One region of the Acidovorax sp. LjRoot74 genome, then DNA from elsewhere that is predicted to be linked to it. Evidence: riboswitches for the same ligand, from Rfam matches in the RefSeq annotation. Region 1 holds a riboswitch; the other holds the start of a gene.
The links. Region 1 has a riboswitch for thiamine pyrophosphate ahead of ACSQ3O_RS15305 (purine-cytosine permease family protein). Riboswitches for the same ligand answer to the same signal wherever they lie in the genome.
Positions count from the first base shown of each region.

Region 2: it holds a riboswitch for thiamine pyrophosphate, as region 1 does, so the genes downstream of both, thiC (phosphomethylpyrimidine synthase ThiC) here and ACSQ3O_RS15305 (purine-cytosine permease family protein) in region 1, are expected to answer to the same signal.

Region 1 covers NZ_CAXUTI020000001.1:3,279,307-3,282,705, reverse strand. Annotated here, with positions in the region: gene thiD (bifunctional hydroxymethylpyrimidine kinase/phosphomethylpyrimidine kinase) at 1-467, shown strand, start outside; gene ACSQ3O_RS15305 (purine-cytosine permease family protein) at 527-1,807, opposite strand; TPP riboswitch at 1,880-1,984, opposite strand; gene ACSQ3O_RS15300 (AraC family transcriptional regulator) at 2,021-2,902, opposite strand; gene ACSQ3O_RS15295 (nuclear transport factor 2 family protein) at 2,919-3,278, opposite strand.
Region 2 covers NZ_CAXUTI020000001.1:884,650-888,048, forward strand. Annotated here, with positions in the region: gene ACSQ3O_RS04115 (methyl-accepting chemotaxis protein) at 1-344, opposite strand, end outside; gene lpxC (UDP-3-O-acyl-N-acetylglucosamine deacetylase) at 568-1,491, shown strand; gene ACSQ3O_RS04125 (hypothetical protein) at 1,499-1,675, shown strand; TPP riboswitch at 1,728-1,851, shown strand; gene thiC (phosphomethylpyrimidine synthase ThiC) at 1,973-3,399, shown strand, end outside.

The DNA.
Region 1 (3,399 bases):
CCGTGAATGTGCTGGTGCAGGAGCTGTTCCCGCTGGCCGAGGTGATCACCCCCAACCTCGATGAAGCGGGCTGGTTGCTGGGCCGCAAGATCGACGGTGTGGGCGCGCTGGACGCCGCCGCGCAGGCCCTGCGCGCGCTGGGCGCCCCGGCCGCGCTGCTCAAGGGCGGGCACTTGCCCGGAGACTGGGTGGTGGATGTGCTGGCCTTGCCCGATGGGACCTGCCAGCGCCTCGCATCGCAACGCATTGCCACACACAACGGCCATGGCACCGGCTGCACGCTGTCGTCGGCCATCGCATCTCACTTGGCACTGGGCGCGTCCTTGCCGCAGGCGGTGGAACGCGCCCGGGCCTATATCCTGGGTGCCATTGCAGCAGGCGCCGATGTGACCACCGGGCGTGGCCATGGCCCGTTGAACCATGGGTATGCGCCGGTGGCGCAGCAGGTGTTGCGGGAAGAAGTTTGAGTGTTTTTGAGCCTCAAAGCCCGTACATCAAGCGCTGATAGCTCATTAATTGATAGCAATCACTGGCCGCGTGGGCGCGTGGCCCAAGCCAGTGCAAAGCTGAATGCCAGCGCAGGCAGGGCCGAACCCGCACCTGGCAGCACCTGGGGCGCCAGGTGGTACACCGCAATGCCCGCCAGCCAGATGGCCACGGGTGCCGCATTCACCTTGCGCGCGGCCGCCAGCAGGGCGGCTGCATCGGTGCCAAAGGCCAGGCGCCCCAAAATCACGCCAAAGAGGGGCACAAACACCGAGCTGAGCAGCAGCAAAAACGGCTCCAGGCTGTGCATGGGCAGCACCAGCGCCAGCCCCGTGCACAGCGCGGCCACCAGCAGGCCCCACGCGCGCACGCCAAAACGTGGCAGCAGACTGTGGGCCGACACGGCGCCCGAATAGGTGTCGCCATAGGCGTTGTCCACCTCGTCGATCAGGATCAGCGACAGCGCAAGCAGCCCGCCCTGGGCCAGCAGCAGCGCCTGCACCAGGTCCTTGCTGGGCAAGGTCAGCGCCACCAGTACGCCGAGCGAATAGCACCACATGTTGGCCAGCGCATAGCCCAGCCAGGTGCCGCGCAGTGCCGAGCCGCCGTTCTTGCCATGGCGCGCGTAGTCGGCCACCAGCGGCAGCCACGAGATCGGCATGGCAATCACCAGGTCCAGCGCGGGCAACACGCCCATGCCGCCCGCGCCCTGGCGCGTCCACAGCGCTTCAAAACCTTGCGTTTGTGCCAGCGACAGGAACTGCCATGACAGCCACAGCAGCGACAGCACCACCAGCGGCAGCGCGATGTGCGCAATCAGCTTGCGCACCAGCTGCACCATCGATCCGCTGATCAGCAGCATCACCACGCCACCCCACAGCAGTGTGGCCAGCACGGGCCAATGGGCGCCGGCCATGGTGCCGGATTGCTGGCCGATGGCCACGGTGGCATCGCGCATCACCACCAGCTCGAACGTGCCCCAGCCCACCAGCTGCACGATGTTCAGGATGATGGGCAGGCTGGCAAACGTGCGGCCATACACGGCGTGCATCAGCCCCGCGCTGGCCAGGCCGCTGTCGCAGCCCAGCTTGGCCACCCAGCCCAGCAAGCCCGCGCCGACGATGGAGCCGGCCACGATGGCAATCAGCGCTTCTTGGGTGCCCAGCGCGGGCATCAGATACGCCCCGACCTGCATGACGAGCAGGCCCACGCCCAGGCTGAACCAGAGCGAGGCGTGGTCATGCCACTGGAAGACACGGCGATCGGGGGAGACGGGGGCCAGCGCTTCGTTGGTGGCGTGCGTGGCGGGAGATGAAGACATGCAAAGGCTCCGTAAGCAGATACAGAGCAGGGCGGCGGCCTGCCAGCACGGCCCGAGATCACTCAGAGGCTGGCCAGAACAGACATGCTTCCCTGCGCGAGGATGATCTCAATCAGGTTCAAAGGGACTCTCTCAGTCGGTTCCGGTGGCCCGGTCCCGACACCCCTAGCGTGGGCGCTCCCGTTGGAGCGCGGGGCCATTGTAGTGGGGTGCTCAGGGCGCGGGATGGCCGATGGGGATTGCGTAGTGCATCACCGAGTCGCCGGAGGTCGGGTGGTACTGCGCACCGTAGATTTCCAGATCCGGCCCGAGGGTGTGCGCATGGTCGGCCGATAGCAGCCAGCTCGAATAGATGTAGTTCACCGTTGCATCGACATTCTGTGCCGGGCCCCGGTGGGTGAAGCGTGCGTAGGTGGATGCGGGGATTTCCATCGCCACCATGCCCTGCGGCAGCGTGCCAAGGTCATGCACTTCGATGCACGCCAGGTAGCGCAGCTCTTCCGTGTGGGGCCCCGCCGGTGCCACGGCGCCATAGCAGACACCGGCCACCGTGTGTTCAATCTCGCCCAACCGGGGCAGAAACTGTGCCCACAGGGGCGGCAGTTTCTGGCCCAGGTTGTTCTTTTCGGAGTCGATGCCGTAGTAGTCCGTGGGCAGCCCGACCAGCTGCATGGCAGGCTGCTCCTGGATGTCGGGCACCAGGGAGATGTTGTGGTGCAGGTGTGCGATGTAGCTTGTATCGAACCGGATCTTGCGCACGAACAGCGAGCGGTTGCCCATCTTGCGGTACTGCGACGGCGTGATCCGAAAACAATCGCGGAACGCGCGCGTAAAGCTCTCCTGTGTCTCGTACCCTGACGCCAGCGCAATGTCGAGCACGGGGAGCCGCGTGCTGGTCAGCTGCTCCAGCGCCCGGGAGAACCGCCGTGACCGGATGTAGGTCTTGAGGGTCTCGTTGGTCAGGGCCTTGAAGATGCGCTGGAAGTGCCACTGGCTCATCCCCGCCGCCCGTGCCACCTCGCTGAGCTGGATGTCGGATTCGAGATGGGCTTCGATGAAGTCGATGCCCTCTTGGATTTGCCGGAGATAGAGCACGGTGGCATCCGTCCGTTCAAGGGGTGTCAAAAAAGCCGGTCATGGCAACCAGCCGGTTCTGGTCGTTGTACCGACCATAGCTCACGCCTTCCCCGATCACCTGCCCGCTGCCATCCAGCATGTTCCATTTGGCAATGCTTTGCTGGTTGTGGCTGGCGAAGTAGTGGGTCACAAAATGGCCGCCCGGCACCTGGCGGTGGAAGTCGTCCATGTAGGCGGTGAGCTGGCTCCAGCCCTGGGCGGTGGCCAGCGGGTCGTTGTAGGTGCAGTCCGGGTCGAGGGACTGGGAAAACAGGGTCTCCCTGTCTGCAGCCGAGTTGGTCTTCCACGACGCGGTGTAGGTGTCCCAGATGGATTGAAGGGGCTGTTGGCTCATGGTGCGCTCCTGGTGGGTGGATGGAGACGCCATCGTGCCGGGCGCCTGCGCGCCTTTTGGACATTTTGTGCTTATTTGTGGGCGCGCCGTGCTGCCTTGACGTAGCGCTGTCCTGACGCAC
Region 2 (3,399 bases), 2.4 Mb from region 1:
CCATCCCATTCGGGCTTGAAGGGGTGCATTACCCCCACGCCTTCGGTGGTCCAGATGTAGAAGTACTCGGTCTTGCCCTCGGGGCCGCCGTAGCGCGCCAGGCGCAGGGCCTCCTTGGCGGCTTTCTGGGCTTCCTCCTGCGGCATGGCGCCGCTCGCGGCCTTGGCCTGGTAGGCAGCCACGATGCTGTGGGCAGACTGCACGGCGGTGGTCAGCATGTCCTTGCGCGATTCGCTGATGAGCCTGCGTTCCTGCAGCAGCGACAGGATGGCCATGATCAGCAGCGCTGCAAGCGCGGTGCCGATCATGAGCATGATTTTCATTTTGAAGCTGAGCTTGCTCATGGTGTGCGTTCTCCGGTGGGGCGGCTTCTGTCGGTCTCTGTGGGCTGTCACGTTGTCTTTGTTTTTGCTGGGGCGCCGGGGCGCTGCCGCCAAGGCATTGTGCGGCGAAGGCCGGGCCGGGCGCTGTAGGTGAAAACGCTGCGGTAGCTCTACCTACCCGCGATGCCGGTGCCCGTAAAACCTCAGTGTGTACGGGGCAGGGCCCAGAAACTAAAATGCGCGGATGCTCCAGCAACGCACCCTCAAGACATTGACCCGCGCCGTTGGCGTCGGACTGCACAGCGGCCAGCGGGTCGAACTGACGCTCCGGCCTGCACAACCCGACACTGGCATCGTCTTCCGCCGGGTGGACTTGCCCCAGCCCGTGGACATTCCGATCCGGGCTGAGGCCGTCACGGACACGCGGCTGGCGTCCACCATCGCGGTGGGCAGTGCCAAGGTGCACACGGTGGAGCACCTGATGTCGGCCTGTGCGGGGTTGGGCATCGACAATCTCTATGTGGACATCACGGCCGAAGAGGTGCCCATCCTTGACGGCTCGTCTGCAGCCTTCGTGTTTCTGCTGCAAAGCGCGGGTATCGCGCTGCAAAATGCGCCCAAGCGCTTCATCTGCGTCACTCGGCCGGTGGAGGTGCGCGAGGGCGAGGGCTCCAACACCAAATGGGCGCGTCTGTCGCCGTACCACGGCTACAAGCTCCGTTTCGAGATCGACTTTGACCACCCCGCGGTCGATTCCACCGGCCAGAGCGTGGAGTTCGACATGGGCACTGGCAACTACAGCCGCGATATCGCCCGGGCGCGCACCTTCGGTTTCACACGCGATGTCGAGATGATGCGCTCGCGCGGGCTGGGACTGGGCGGCGGTCTGGACAACGCGATCGTGATGGATGACTACAAGGTACTCAACAGCGAGGGCCTGCGCTATGACGATGAATTCGTCAAGCACAAGATGCTGGACGCCATGGGCGACCTGTACCTCATCGGCAAGCCCTTGCTGGCCGCGTACAGCGCATTCCGCTCGGGCCATGCCATGAACAACCTGCTGCTGCGCGAGTTGCTGGCCCAGCGCGATGCATGGGAGGTGGTCACCTTCGAGGACGAGCGCCAGGCCCCCAGCGGTTTTGCGCAGACCGTGCGCGCCTGGTAGCGCTGCGATGCTGATCTTCCGCTGGCTGGCGATGCTGCTGCTTCTGGCGGCGGCCGTGTCGTTTGCGTTTTATGCCGGCACGGGGCAGGTGCGCTACAAGCGCCTGGGGCTGGTCATCCTCAAATGGACGGTGATTGCAACCGTCTTCTTCTTTGCGGTGATCCTCATCGGCCGCCTGGCCTGAGCTTCTGATCGCACTGACACCGACGCCCCCGTTTTTCCTCTGCCCTATACTCGCGCCTGCTCCGGGGTGTGCTGATGCGCTGAGATGCAAGGGTCCTGAAGGAATTCAGGCGAGCTTGCGAACCCGACGAACTTGATCCGGTTCATACCGGCGGAAGAAGAGCCGACCTCCTTGTCCCCGTGCCCGCAGTCCCTGTGGGCACGCCTTGCCTCAGGGGCTGCCATGCGCAGCCACCCGAGGGGCGCACAGGTCCATTCCGGAGCAGAACCCACCGCCCCGGAACCAGGAGACCTGCCCATGAACGCCCCCGACCCCCACGCCAAGCTCGCCGCCCCCGAAAAATTTGCCGAGCTGCTGGCCCGCACTCGCGAACCCTTCCCCGCATCGCGCAAGGCCTACATCCCCGGCGAACTGCACACCGACCTGCGCGTGCCTGTGCGTGACATCGCGCTCACCAATGGCGAGCTGGTCAGTGTGTACGACACCTCGGGCCCCTACACCGACCCGAACGCCGTGATCGACGTGCGCCAGGGCCTGGCCAGCGTGCGCGGTGGCTGGATCACCGGCCGTGGCGATGTCGAGCACTACGAAGGCCGTGCGCCCGTGGCGCTGGACGACGGACAAAAGAGCGAAGACGCCACCCGCCTGGCCCAGCTGCGCGCCGAGGCTGCCGCGCTGCAGCGCAAGCCGTTGCGTGCCAAGGCAGGCGCCAACGTCACGCAGATGCACTACGCCAAGAAGGGCATCATCACGCCCGAGATGGAATACGTGGCCATTCGCGAAAACGGCAAGCGCGAGTGGATGGAGCAGTACATGGCCGACGCAGGCCGTGAGAAGCGCCTGATGGGCAACCCGATGGGTGCCAGCATCCCTCGCATCATCACTCCCGAATTTGTGCGCGACGAAGTGGCCCGGGGCCGCGCCATCATCCCCGCCAACATCAACCACCCCGAGGTGGAGCCGATGGCGATTGGCCGCAACTTCTTGGTCAAGATCAACGCCAACATCGGCAATTCGGCTGTCACATCGAGTATCGAGGAAGAAGTGGAAAAGCTCGTGTGGGCGATCCGCTGGGGCGCCGACAACGTGATGGACCTCTCCACCGGCAAGAACATCCACACCACGCGCGACTGGATCGTGCGCAACTCGCCCGTGCCGATTGGCACGGTGCCGATCTACCAGGCGCTGGAAAAAGTGGGCGGCGTGGCCGAAGACCTGACCTGGGAAATCTTCCGCGACACGCTGATCGAGCAGGCCGAGCAGGGCGTGGACTACTTCACCATCCATGCGGGCGTGCGCCTGGCCTACATCCACCTCACGGCGCAGCGGCGCACGGGCATCGTGTCGCGCGGGGGCTCCATCATGGCCAAGTGGTGCATGGCGCACCACCGCGAGAGCTTCCTGTACGAGCACTTCGAGGACATCTGCGACATCATGAAGGCGTACGACGTGTCGTTCAGCCTGGGCGATGGCCTGCGGCCCGGCTGCGCATCGGACGCCAATGACGAAGCGCAGTTTGCCGAGCTGCACACGCTGGGCGAGCTGACCCAGGTGGCCTGGAAGCACGACGTGCAGACCATGATCGAAGGCCCCGGCCATGTGCCCATGCACATGATCCAGGCCAACATGACCGAGCAGCTCAAGACCTGCCACGAGGCGCCGTTCTACACACTGGGCCCGCTGACCATCGACATCGCCCCCGGCTACGACCACATCGCCAGCGC